4 regions of the Leptothrix cholodnii SP-6 genome follow, and region 4 is predicted to be linked to each of the others. Evidence: predicted binding sites of a transcription regulator. Region 4 holds the regulator's gene; each other region holds the start of a gene.
What was found. Region 4 encodes sigma-54, which starts transcription at its own class of promoters, with help from an activator protein. Its sites were predicted from a motif close to TGGCANGNAANCTGCTTT; they were not measured.

Region 1 (3,204 bases), 350 kb from region 4:
GGTCGATGCCGGCTTCGCGCCCAACGCGATCCAGGTCGGCCAGACCGGCAAGACCGTCGCGCCCGACGTCTACCTGGCATTCGGCATCTCGGGCGCGATCCAGCATTTGGCCGGCATCAAGGACGCGGGTGTCATCGTGGCCGTCAACAAGGACCCCGACGCGCCGATCTTCTCGGTCGCCGACATCGGCCTGGTGGGCGACCTGTTCGAGGTGTTGCCGGCACTGAAGGCGGCCTTGCCGTCCTTGCAGGTCGTGGCATGACCACGCCGCGTCGTGGCCAGGGCTGGCGACGCTTTGCGCTGGACCATCTGCAGCCCGAACCCTGGCGCAACGGCGCCGGCCAGACCCGCCCGGTCGCCAGCCGCCAGGATGGCGCGGGCATCGTCTGGCGCGTCAGCGTGGCCGAGATCGAAGCCGCCGGGCCGTTTTCCCGCTTCGAGGGCATCGATCGCACGGCCGTGATGGTCGAGGGCACTGACCTGCGCCTGGTCGCGCCGCAACGCCAACTCACCTTTGACGGCCCCGGCAGCCAGGTCCACTTTCCCGGCGAACAGGACTGGCACTGCGAGGCGCCGGCCTCGCCGACCCGGCTCTGGAACGTGATGGTGCGACGCGGTGCGGCCTGCGCCGTGGTGCGCAGCGTCGAGGATCAGGTGGTGCTGGTGCCCGAAGGCCAGGCGGCCGCGCAGGTGGCCGACTGGCTCGTGCTGGTCGTGCGGGGCGCGTTCGAGCTGGCCGGCCCGGACGGGCAGTCCGGGCACCTGGTCGGTGGGGACGGCCTGCATCTGCGCACACCCGCAGCCTTTTTGCGCCTGACGCCGTGCCAGCCCGGCAGCCTGCTGGTCATCACCGCGCTCTTCTGAGTTCCCGCCTCACTCCGCCGCGCGCGGATAGACGATGAAGGACAGGAACTTGATCGGGTACTTCACCAGCTTCTCGGGCCCGTGCGGCACCTCGCCCTGAAAGGTCAGCGAGTCGCCGGGTTCGAGCAGGTAGGTCTCCTGGCCGCAGCGGTATTCGATCTTGCCTTCGAGCATGTACAGGAACTCGGTGCCCGGGTGCTGGAAGGTCGGGTAGCGCTCCGAGTCGTCGTTCATCGTGATCAGGAAGGGTTCGAACAGTTTCACCGGGCCCTGATCGTAGGCAAGCAGGTGGTAGGTGTGCCCGTTCTTGGTGCCGCGACGCACCACTTCCATGCCCATCCCCTTCTTGATGTGCTGCGCCGAGCTGGCCGTGACGTCGTATTTGCTGAACAGCATCGACATCGAGACCCCCAGCGCACGCGCGATGCGCGCAAGCGTGTCCATGCCGGCGGAGGTCTGGCCGTTCTCGATCTTCGACAGCATGCCGCGGCTGATGCTGGCCTGCTCCGACACCTGCGCGATGGTCAGCCCGTGGCGCTGCCGCTGCTCCTTGATGGCTGCGCCGACCGATTCTTCGAGTGAGGCGGTTGCGCCTTCGCCGTGTCTGTTCACGAGCCGCTCCTTGCGTCTTTGTCGATGGCGGAAGTGTGCATCGTCCGGCCTGGAAAAAATTCATGTCAGGCATCAATGTTGCATAAGAAGAAACATGACGGCAGCCGATGCCGGACCGCTCGAGCAAGAAAGTCCCTTGTGGACCGTGGATCGAAACCCGAAGGAGTTTTTCTCTTGAACACCGTAGCAGACCCCTTTTCAGCCCGGCCCTCGGCCGATCTGGTGACCCCGCAGCGCTTCAGAACCGTGGAGGAAACCCAGCGTCATCTCAAGTCCGAGGGCGTGAGCTACGTGCTGGCGCAGTTCGTCGACATCCACGGCGTGGCCAAGGCCAAGTCGGTGCCGGTCGAACACCTGAACACCGTGATGACCGACGGCGCGGGCTTTGCCGGCTTCGCGATCTGCGGCGTCGGCATCGAGCCGCACGGGCCTGATTTCATGGCCGTGGGCGATCTCTCGACCGTGTCGGTCGTGCCCTGGCAGCCGGGCCTGGCGCGCATCGTCTGCGAGGGCCATGTCGAGGGCGAGCCCTGGCAGTTCGACAGCCGTGTCGTGCTCAAGAAGCAGGTCGAGCGCCTGAGTTCGCAGGGCCTGACGATGTTCACCGGCCTGGAGCCCGAGTTCTCGCTGCTGCGCCGCAATGCCGACGGCACGATCGTGCCGCACGACGCCAGCGACAACCTCGCCAAGCCCTGCTACGACTACAAGGGCCTGTCGCGCACCCGCGTGTTCCTGGAGCGGCTGTCGAACGCGATGCGCGCCACCGGCATCGACGTCTATCAGATCGACCATGAAGACGCCAACGGCCAGTTCGAGCTGAACTACACCTACACCGACTGCCTGACCTCCTGCGACCACTTCATCTTCTTCAAGATGGCGGCCAGCGAGATCGCCAATGAGCTGGGCCTGATCTGCTCCTTCATGCCCAAGCCCTTTGCCAATCGGCCGGGCAATGGCATGCACATGCACCTGTCCATCGGCGACGGCAAGCGCAATCTCTTTCAGGACAAGAGCGACCCGAACGGGCTGGAGCTCTCGCCGATGGCTTACCAGTTCATGGCCGGCCTGCTGCACCACGCGCCCGCATTGACGGCGTTGTGCGCGCCGACCATCAACTCGTACAAGCGCCTGGTGGTGGGCCGCTCGCTGACCGGTGCGACCTGGGCGCCGGCCTACATCAGCTACGGCGACAACAACCGCTCGACCATGGTGCGCATCCCGAAAGGCCGGCTCGAACTGCGCCTGCCCGACGGGGCCTGCAATCCCTATCTGGCGACGGCCGCGGTGATTGCCGCGGGCCTCGACGGCATCGAGAAGCGCATGGACCCGGGCACGCCGCGCAACGTCAATCTCTACGAGTGGAGCGAGGCGCAATTGAAGGAGGCCGGCATCGGCCTGCTGCCGCAGAACCTCAATGCCGCACTCGACGCATTGGAAGGCGACAGCGTCATTCGCGAGGCACTCGGCCCGGTGACGGGGGAGTTCCTGAAGTTCAAGCGCATGGAATGGCTCGAGTACATGCGCCACGTCTCCGAATGGGAAGTCAAGCAGTACCTCGAGTTTTTCTGAAGGAAACAATCATGTGTGGAATCGTTGGACTGTTGTTGAAGAAGCCGGCCTTGCACGGCCATCTGGGCGAGTTGATGGTGCCGATGCTGATCGGCATGACCGAGCGCGGCCCGGACTCCGCCGGCATGGCCGTGTTCACCCAGCCGCTGGCCGAGTCGC
Region 2 (3,204 bases), 430 kb from region 4:
TCGCCGGTCCTGCTGTCGGGGCCATCGCCGACAGGCTCAGTGTGGATGCGTTCATGGAATGAACCTTTCAGGCCCTCAGGCCACCTTGATCTTGAAACCCGCGGCGTACTTGGCCGGATCCTTGCCGTCCCAGACCACGCCGTCGATCAGCTTGCTGCTGCGCATGTCGCTCTTGGGCAGGTTGACCTTGACCTGCGCAGCCGCCTGCTTGTAGATCTCGGTCTTGTTGATCGCGCGGGCCACGCCGAGGTAGTCGACGTCGGCCTTGAGCAGGCCCCAGCGCTTGTGCTGGGTCAGGAACCAGGCGCCGTCGGACACGTACGGATAGTTGACCGCGCCGTCGTTGAAGAACTTCATGTGGTTCGGGTCGTCCCAGGTCTTGCCCATGCCGTTCTGGTAGCGGCCCAGGATGCGCTGGTTGATGGCGTCGACCGAGGTGTTGATGTACGACTTCTCGGCCACCGTCTCGGCCATCTTCATCTTGTTCTGCAGGCCGGTGTCGATCCAGCGGCTGGCCTCGAGGATGGCCATCACCATCGCGCGGGCGGTGTTCGGGTTCTTGGTGACGAAGTCGTTGGTCGCGCCCAGCACCTTTTCGGGGTGGTCGCGCCAGATGTCCTGCGTGGTGACCGCGGTCACGCCGATGCCGTCCATGATGGCGCGGTGGTTCCAGGGCTCGCCGACGCAGAAGCCGTCCATGTTGCCCACGCGCATGTTGGCCACCATCTGCGGCGGCGGCACCACGATGACCTTGGCGTCGGTCATCGGGTTGATGCCGTTGGCCGCCATCCAGTAGTACAGCCACATCGCGTGGGTGCCGGTCGGGAAGGTCTGCGCGAAGGTGTATTCGCGCGGCTCGGCCTTCATCAGCTTGGCCAGCCCGGCGCCGTCGACCGCACCCTTGTCGGCCAGCTTCTTCGACAGCGTGATCGCCTGGCCGTTGTTGTTGAGCGTCATCAGCACGGCCATGTCCTTCTTGGGGCCGCTGATGCCCAGATGCACGCCGTAGACCAGGCCGTAGAGCACGTGCGCGGCGTCGAGCTCGCCGTTGACCAGCTTGTCGCGCACGGCGGCCCAGGAAGCTTCCTTGCTCGCGATGATCTTGATGCCGTACTTCTCGTCGAACTTCAGCACCGAGGCCATCACCACCGAGGCGCAGTCGGTCAGCGGGATGAAGCCGATGCGCACCTCCTTCTTCTCGGGCGCATCGGAGCCGGCCGCCCACGCGCCGCCGGGCACGGCCAGCGCGCCGGACACGGCGGCAGCACGTTGAAGAAAATCGCGTCGCGGCAGGTTCACGGGCGTCACCGGGTCTTGGGGCATGGTCATCGCGTCACTTTCGAAAAAACAAAAAAAGACGGCGTCTCGATCGTTGTCCGACAACAGGCGAGGGCCTGGCTTGTCGGGACGATCGGACGCCGTTGTCCAAAATGTCCCACCTAGTGAGGCCACTGCGATGCAGCCTCGCAGAAGGTTTAGCAGGACGCGTGCCAGCCCATGCGGCAGCCGGATCCACACAGGGAGAACCGCGTGCACGCACCCCGCAATCGCACCGCCGAACCTCGCGCCCGGCCATCGATGCGCGCGGATTGCGTGCGAGGCCCGACCGACCCGCACCATGGGCGTGCAAAACACCCGTGATAACCCTGATCTGGTGCCGAGACCCCTGGGAAAGGCCTGTATGACGTTTACGTAAACGTCAATCTAGAATCAGTTTGACGCCTTAATCTGCCCGCCAGACCCGAACGGAGACACCGCATGACCCAGCTCAGCGCCGACTACCAGGCCCTCGCCAACTACCGCCCGCAGCACAAGGTGCGTTTCGTCACCGCCGCCAGCCTGTTCGACGGCCACGACGCGGCCATCAACATCATGCGGCGCATCCTGCAGGGCATGGGTGCCGAGGTGATCCACCTCGGCCACAACCGCTCGGTCGACGAGGTGGTGACCGCGGCGCTGCAGGAAGACGTGCAGGGCATCGCGGTCAGCTCCTATCAAGGTGGCCACACCGAATACTTCAAGTACATGGTCGAGCTGCTCAAGGCACGTGGCGGCGAGCACATCCAGGTCTTCGGCGGCGGCGGCGGCGTGATCGTGCCCAGCGAGATCAAGGACCTGGCGGATCACGGCGTGCGCATCTTCAGCCCCGAGGACGGCCAGCGCATGGGCCTGGCCGGCATGATCGGCGAGATGGTGATGCGCTGCGACCGCGACCTGTCGTCGTTTGCGCCCGGCGAACTGGCCGCGCTGCAAGGCCACGGCGAAGCGGCCTGGCGCGCGCTAGCGCAACTGATCACCGCACTCGAAAACGGCAAGGCCGACGCCTCGCTGGTGGCCACGTTGCACGACGCTGCCAAAGGCTGCCCCACCCCCGTGCTCGGCATCACCGGCACGGGCGGCGCCGGCAAGTCGAGCCTGACCGACGAGCTGATCCGCCGCATCCGCCTGGATCAGGACGACAGCCTGCGCATCGCCGTCATCAGCATCGACCCGTCACGCCGCAAGAGCGGCGGCGCGCTGCTCGGCGACCGCATCCGCATGAACGCCACGGGCCCGTGGCAACAGGGCCCGCGCGTCTACGTGCGCTCGCTCGCCACGCGCGACACCGGCTCGGAAGTCAGCGCCGCGCTGCCCGACGTGCTGGCCGCGGCCAAGGTCGCCGGCTTCGACCTGATCATTGTGGAAACCTCCGGCATCGGCCAGGGCGACGCGGCGATCGTGCCGCTGGTCGACGTGCCGATGTACGTGATGACACCCGAGTTCGGCGCCGCCAGCCAACTCGAGAAGATCGACATGCTCGACTTCGCCGAGTTCGTCGCGATCAACAAGTTCGACCGCAAGGGTGCGGCCGATGCGCTGCGCGACGTCGCCAAGCAGGTGCAGCGCAACCGCGGCGATTTCAGCGTGATGCCCGACGCGATGCCGGTGTTCGGCACCATGGCCAGCCGCTTCAACGACGACGGCGTGACCGCGCTGTATCAGGCGCTGAAGGTGCGCCTGGCCGCCCTCGGCCTGCCGCTCAAGGACGGCCGGTTGCCGCTCGTCAGCACCCGCCACAGCACGCACCAGACGCCGGTGGTGCCGGGCGCGCGGGTGCGTTATCTGGCCGAGATCGCCGACAGCGTGCGCGGCTACAAGGCCCGCGCGCGCAAGCAGGCCCGCATCGCCCGCGAGATCCAGCAGCTGCGCGAGAGCGCACGCATG
Region 3 (3,204 bases), 1.3 Mb from region 4:
CACCGACACCGGACAGGCGGCGGCCAGGCAGGTGCCCATGCCGTTGGTGCCGGCTTCGGTCTCGCTCCAGACCACGCCGGTGCGCAGGCCCAGCGGCGCGACCTCGCGGGCGAAATCGGGCGAGGCCACCATGTGCAGGATCACGCCGTCGGTGTCGGTCAGCACCACCGCCGATTCGTCGTCGGCGAGCTGCTGGTAGAGCGTGGCCATCTCGTGGCGGGCGCAGTCGACCAGCGTGGACATGCGGTCCAGCCGGGCCTCGATCGCGGCCGGGTCGAGCGCGCGCAGGTCGCGCGGGCGGTCGGGGTGCAGCAGGTACTCGTCCATGCAGCGCCGCCACGAGCGTGCGACGACGTCGTTGCTCTCTTCGCCGAAGCTGCCGCGCACCACGTCAAAAACACGTTCGGCGTGCCGCCCGGTTCCAAGAAGACTGACCGCCATCGTTTTGCTCCTGCAGAGGACTTCAGCCGACGATTCTGAGCGTGCCATCCATCACGAACAACGGTGTTTGCACCCAAGCCGAAGACGCACGACACCGCTCGACAGTGCCCCGCAGTGAGCTTGCTCAATCTGTCGTTCAGTTTCGTTCTCACGACGCACCCGATCGCGTCGACACCTGTGGCTCAGGCCCTGAGCCAGCAAGGGCACCGCACGACGGTGGGCGCACATCTTGCAGCCACGCCGCCCACGACACACCCGAGGAGACCCATGTCCGCCCTGCCCGCCTTGCTCGATTCCCTGCCGCCACAGCCGCACGGCCACGCGCCGGCGGCCGCGCCGATGGACCTGATCTTCATCAGCGGCTACACCGGTCAGACGGTGATCGGCATCCACGAATCCGAGCTGCACCACACCCAGCCGCTGGTGATCGACATCCACGCCGGCCTGCCGCGCGCGCGGGCCTGCGACACCGATCACATCGGCGACACCATCGATTACGGCGTGGTGCGCAACCGCCTCGACGCGCTGATGCACGACCACGGCGTGACGCTGCTCGAAGCGCTGGCCGAACGCATCGCACGCATGCTGCTGATCGACTTTGGCGCGGCGTGGGTGCGCGTCAAGGTGGTCAAGCCGCGCAAGTTCGACAACGTCGACGCGGTGGGCGTGCAGATCGAGCGTTGCCGCGCCGACCTGCGTGACGTGCCGATGGCATCGACATCAGCTGCCGCATCGACCCCACGCAGCGCGCAGATCCTGAGCTGGATGGGCTCGGGCCTGGTGCCGCAGGATCGGTAACGCGCAAGACACCGCGCGGGCCATCGGCCCGCGCGGTGAACTCGACGTCAGCGTGTGGCCGTCAATGGGTGGCGAACGGGTGCGACGAGCCGCCCTTGGCCGCAACCACTTCGGCCGCGGTGGGCTTGCCGGCCACGGCGCGCTCGATCGCCTCCTTGGTGGCGGCGTAGTTGTAGTCCTGGATCTTGCGGTCGTCGTCGGCCAGCCAGTGGATGAACACGCCCACGCAGATGAACAGGTTGTCGGCCTCGGCGACCGGGATGGTGCCGGCCTCGACGCAGTCGGCCACCGCCATCGCCACGCCGCGCTGGGCCGGGCCGAACATCTGCACCGCCTGCTTGGCGCCCTTGATGGTCACCTTGTTGAACAGCACGGTGGCCGGCTTGGTGAGCAGGTTGGGGCCCAGCACTGCCAGCAGCGAGGTGAAGCCGTCCTTGTTGTTGGTCAGCGCGTTGGCGAAAGCGGTTTCGACGGCGCTGCCACGCGGGCCGATCAGGAGGTCGATGTGCGCGACCTCGTTGCCTTCACCGACGAGCGATTCGCCCACCATCATGCGATCGATTTTGGCCATGATTGTTCAGTCTCCTAAAGCAGTTTCTGTGATCCGTCCGGACCCCGCGAGGCCCGTCCCCGAGGGCAGGTCTGCCGGTACGAAAACCGGCCACCCCGGGAGCAATAAACACGTTCCGTGCCACCTCGGCCGTCACGCGGCGCAACACGGTTCAGGCCAGCAGGCCGGCGCACATCAGGGTGAGCACGCTCAGGTCGGCGCTGGTTCCGGGGTTGATCGAGGCGCTTTTGAGGGCCTGATCCCACTGCGCGAACGCGGCATCGCCATCGAGCACCTCGCCGGCCTGCGCACGCCCGGCCCAGGGTGCGGCCTGCCTCAGGACACTGTGTGCCAGCGCGGCCCCGTGCTTGCGAACAATGTGTGAATCGAGATCCGACGCCAGCCAGGCCAGGTACACCCGCTGCACCGCCGCGGCCTGGGCCGGCGCGGGCCGCTCGGGCACCGGCTGCAGCGGATCGAAGGCCTCGCGCGCAACGATGGCCGGCAGGCCCAGATCGAACAGTTCGGCGTAACCGTCGCGGTACTGGCGCGCGATGCGGTCGCGGTCGGCGGCCAGCGCCATCGCCTGGCGCAAGGTCATGGTCGGCGGCTGGTGGACGTCCTGGTCGGGCGCATCGCCGAGCCCGCCGGGGCTGGCCATGACGATGGCGCGAAAGGCCGCCTCGGCGTCGGCCACGTCGAGCCCGGCCAGCACGTGCTGCAAGGCGTCGCGCAGGGAGGTGGCCGTCACCGCCACGCCCGCGTCGACCACGCGCTCGAACGCGGCGGCCAGCGGCGCGCACAGCAGCACGATGCCGAGGTTGGTGTTGCAGCCCACGCACGCCCAGGTGGCCGCCACCGCGCCTTCGATGCGCGCGCCCACCGTGGCGCCACGCTCGCACAGCGCCGCGGCGCAGGCCTGGGCGCTGTCGACAAACGCCTGCGCCAGCATGCCGTGGCCCGGCGAGGCGCGACTGACGTTGCCGGGCTTGCGCACCGCCACGTCCCAGGCGCAGGCGTTCAGGAAGGCCTGGCGGGCGGGCGCGCTGGCGTCGGTGGAGACCGGCACGTCACGCCCGCCGGGCCGGCGCAGCGACGGGCGCCGGTTGTCGGTCGCACCGCGCGGCCAGGCTGGTGGCCAGCTTGCGGTCGATCAGGTCGTCGACCAGGGCGCGCGCGATGTTGAACGGCGTCACCTTCTGCAACCCGCGCCAGGCGGCCACGCCGTTGACTTCGAGCACCTGGATGGTCTCGCGGCCGGCCGCAGGCATCAGGTCGACGCCGGCGTAGTCCATCTGCAAGGCGGCTGCGGCGGCTTCGGCCAGGCGGGCCAATGCGGGCGTGAGTTCGGCCGGCTCGCAGCGTGCGCCTTGGGCGACGTTGTGGACCCAGTGCGCGCTCACGCGCCGCATCGC
Region 4 (3,204 bases):
CGGTGGCATCGGGCAGCGAGGCGCAGCCCGCCACGTTCAGGCAGAAGCGCGACGGCCTCGATGAAGTCATCGAGGGCCAGGCCCGGCGCATCGAATACGACACCGTCAGCCAGACCGTGCGATTCAGCCAGCAGGCGCAGGTGCGTCTGCTGCGCGCCGGCGTGCTGGCCGACCAGATCAGCGGCCAGACCATCGTCTACGACCACGGCCGCGACGCGATCGAGATCCAGGGTGGTGCGGCCGACGGCAGCAGCGGCGGGCGGGTGCGCGGCATCGTCACGCCGCGCCCGGCCGACGCGGCGGGAGTCAAGCGTTGAACTCGCCCGGCCCGGCGAACGAGAAGCTGGCGCAGCCGGCCCGGGCGGGCCGCAACGGCGCGTCGAGCCGGCTCGAAGCCGACGGCCTCGAAAAGAGCTACGGCGCGCGCAAGGTGGTCAAGGACATCCACCTGGCCGTCAACAGCGGCGAGGTGGTCGGCCTGCTGGGCCCCAACGGCGCGGGCAAGACCACCAGCTTCTACATGCTGGTCGGCCTGGTGCGCGCCGATGCCGGACAGATCCGCATCGACGGCGCGCCGGTGCAGCGCCTGCCGATCCACCAGCGCGCCCGCATGGGGCTGTCGTACCTGCCGCAGGAGGCGTCGATCTTCCGGCGCCTGACGGTCGAGGAGAACATCCGCGCCGTGCTCGAACTGCAGCAGGACGCCGAAGGCCGCCGCTACAGCGCGCAGCGCATCGAGCAGATGCTCGACGGCCTGCTGGCCGACCTGTCGATCGAGAAGCTGCGCGAATCGCCCGCGCCGGCGCTGTCGGGCGGTGAGCGCCGACGCGTCGAGATCGCCCGTGCGCTGGCCACGCAGCCGCGCTTCATCCTGCTCGACGAGCCGTTTGCCGGCGTCGACCCGATCGCGGTGCTCGAGATCCAGCGCATCATCGGTTTCCTCAAGGCGCGTGGCATCGGCGTGCTGATCACCGACCACAACGTGCGCGAGACGCTGGGCATCTGCGACCGCGCCTACATCATCAGCGAAGGCCGGGTGCTGGCCGAAGGCACGCCCGCGGCGATCGTCGAGAACCCGGACGTCCGCAAGGTCTACCTCGGCGAACATTTCCGCATGTAATCAAGAAGGCCGGCAACCCGTGAAACCATCCCTGCAGGTCCGTCTTTCGCAGCATCTGGCGCTGACGCCCCAGTTGCAGCAGTCGATCCGGTTGCTGCAACTGTCGACCCTCGAGCTGCATCAGGAAGTCGAGCAGATGCTCGAACAGAACCCCTTCCTCGAGGCCGAAGAAGACAGCCCCACGCCCGAGAGCCAGGTCATCCAGGAGCGCAGCGCCCCGACCCAGGAAGAGTCCCGCTACGACGCCGACACCGGTGCCGCCGATGCGGCCCACGAAGCCGGCGTCGGCGACCCCGAGCCGGTGAGCGTCGAGCAGCTCGACTTCGGTGCCGGCGAGTCGCGCGAAGACTGGGACAGCGGCCACGACCGCGAGGACTTCAACAGCCTGTCGGACACCCCCGCGGCGCGCAACGGCGCCAACGAGGACGACGACAGCGACTGGAGCGAGCGCTCCACCTTCACGCCCAGCCTGCCCGATCACCTGCGCGGCCAGCTGCTGGGCATGCGCCTGGCCGGCGAGGACATGCTGCTGGTCGAGTCGCTGATCGACTCGCTCAACGAGGACGGCTACCTGGCCGACACGCTCGAGGAGATCGCCGAACGGCTGGCCTTCGGCATCGAGGCCGGTGCGGTCGTGACCGGCGACGCGATCGACCCGGTCGAGGCCGCGACGATGCGCGAGGAGCTGATCGACCGCCTGCGCTGTGCGCTCGGCTGGCTGCAGAGCCTGGAGCCGACCGGCGTCGGCGCGCGCGACCTGCCCGAGTGCCTGGTGCTGCAGCTGCGCGAGCTCGACCCGAGCCCGGCGCAGGCCGCCGCCATCCGCATCTGCCAGCACCACCTCGACCTGCTGGCGCGGCGCGACATCAAGAAGCTCGTCACCGCCGTGGCCGCCGACGAGGCGCTGATCCGCGAGGCGCAGACGCTGATCGTCGCGCTCGAGCCCAAGCCGGGGCGGCGCTTTGCCCGCGCCGAGGCCAACATCGTCGTGCCCGACGTGATCGTGCAGAAGGCCGGGCGTGGCTGGCGGGTGGTGCTCAACCCCGACGTCATGCCCAAGCTGCGCATCAACGACATGTACGCCCAGGTGCTGCGCCAGCACCGCAGCCAGCGCGGCGGTGCCACGAATGGCGGCGGTGACGGTGGCGCGATGCTGTCGTCGCGGCTGCAGGAGGCGCGCTGGTTCGTCAAGAACATCCTGCAGCGCTTCGACACCATCCAGCGTGTCTCGCAGGCCATCGTCGAGCGCCAGAAGGGCTTCTTCACGCACGGCGAGATCGCCATGAAGCCGCTGGTGCTGCGCGAGATCGCCGACGAGCTGGGGCTGCACGAGTCGACCATCTCGCGCGTGACGACGGCCAAGTACATGAACACGCCGTTCGGCACCTTCGAGCTCAAGTACTTCTTCGGCAGCTCGCTCAACACCGATGCCGGCGGCAACGCGTCGAGCACCGCGGTGCGGGCGCTGATCAAGCAGTTCGTGGCGGCCGAGGACCCCAAGAAACCGCTGTCGGACAGCCAGCTGAGCACCATGCTCGAAGAGCAGGGCATCCAGGTGGCGCGCCGCACGGTGGCCAAGTACCGCGAGGCGCTCAAGATCGCACCGGCGAACCTGCGCAAGGACATCTGAGCCGACGATCACTGCACCTGCGCGGTGCAGTCGGTGTGCCGCCCTGAGCCATCCTGTCACGTCGCGGTGCGCGTCGGCGATGTCCGCGCGCGGTACCGTCGGAGACCATCTGCCGGCTCGAGCGTGCCGCGGTTCGTGCAGTGGCCAGGCCGCTCCGGACATACCCTCGGATTCGATCCCGAACCCCCAAAACGGACACGTTTGGGTTCAATTTTGCGTGTTTTCACGGATCGGGCGGCACGTCATCTGCATGGACCATGGCATGGGAGCAAACATGGCCATGAACGACACAACCCGACTGCGGATCGCGATCCGCATCCACGATCTCGTGCTGCACGAACTCGGCGAAGACGTCGACATCGCGCTGATGCTGGGCCCGGCCGAATACGCCCGCGCGGTGCTGAGCCTGTGCCGCTCCTGCGGCAGCGACGAACTGGCCCGGCTGGGCGAGCAG

Region 1: the regulator sigma-54 is predicted to act here: its motif matches at 1,544-1,561, upstream of glnT (type III glutamate--ammonia ligase).
Region 2: the regulator sigma-54 is predicted to act here: its motif matches at 1,476-1,493, upstream of LCHO_RS19130 (CmpA/NrtA family ABC transporter substrate-binding protein).
Region 3: the regulator sigma-54 is predicted to act here: its motif matches at 1,916-1,933, upstream of fae (formaldehyde-activating enzyme).

What each region holds. Positions count from the first base shown of each region.
Region 1 is NC_010524.1:171,191-174,394, forward strand. It holds gene LCHO_RS00815 (electron transfer flavoprotein subunit alpha/FixB family protein) at 1-262, shown strand, start outside; gene LCHO_RS00820 (HutD/Ves family protein) at 259-864, shown strand; gene LCHO_RS00825 (helix-turn-helix domain-containing protein) at 874-1,476, opposite strand; gene glnT (type III glutamate--ammonia ligase) at 1,699-3,045, shown strand; gene LCHO_RS00835 (class II glutamine amidotransferase domain-containing protein) at 3,057-3,204, shown strand, end outside.
Region 2 is NC_010524.1:4,306,624-4,309,827, forward strand. It holds gene ntrB (nitrate ABC transporter permease) at 1-55, opposite strand, end outside; gene LCHO_RS19130 (CmpA/NrtA family ABC transporter substrate-binding protein) at 76-1,329, opposite strand; gene icmF (fused isobutyryl-CoA mutase/GTPase IcmF) at 1,759-3,204, shown strand, end outside.
Region 3 is NC_010524.1:3,473,586-3,476,789, forward strand. It holds gene LCHO_RS15690 (sigma-54-dependent Fis family transcriptional regulator) at 1-441, opposite strand, end outside; gene LCHO_RS15695 (dihydroneopterin aldolase) at 709-1,239, shown strand; gene fae (formaldehyde-activating enzyme) at 1,301-1,810, opposite strand; gene LCHO_RS15705 (triphosphoribosyl-dephospho-CoA synthase) at 1,962-2,858, opposite strand; gene LCHO_RS15710 (ATP-grasp domain-containing protein) at 2,860-3,204, opposite strand, start outside.
Region 4 is NC_010524.1:4,735,342-4,738,545, reverse strand. It holds gene lptA (lipopolysaccharide transport periplasmic protein LptA) at 1-317, shown strand, start outside; gene lptB (LPS export ABC transporter ATP-binding protein) at 344-1,120, shown strand; gene LCHO_RS21040 (RNA polymerase factor sigma-54) at 1,140-2,750, shown strand; gene LCHO_RS21035 (hypothetical protein) at 3,031-3,204, shown strand, end outside.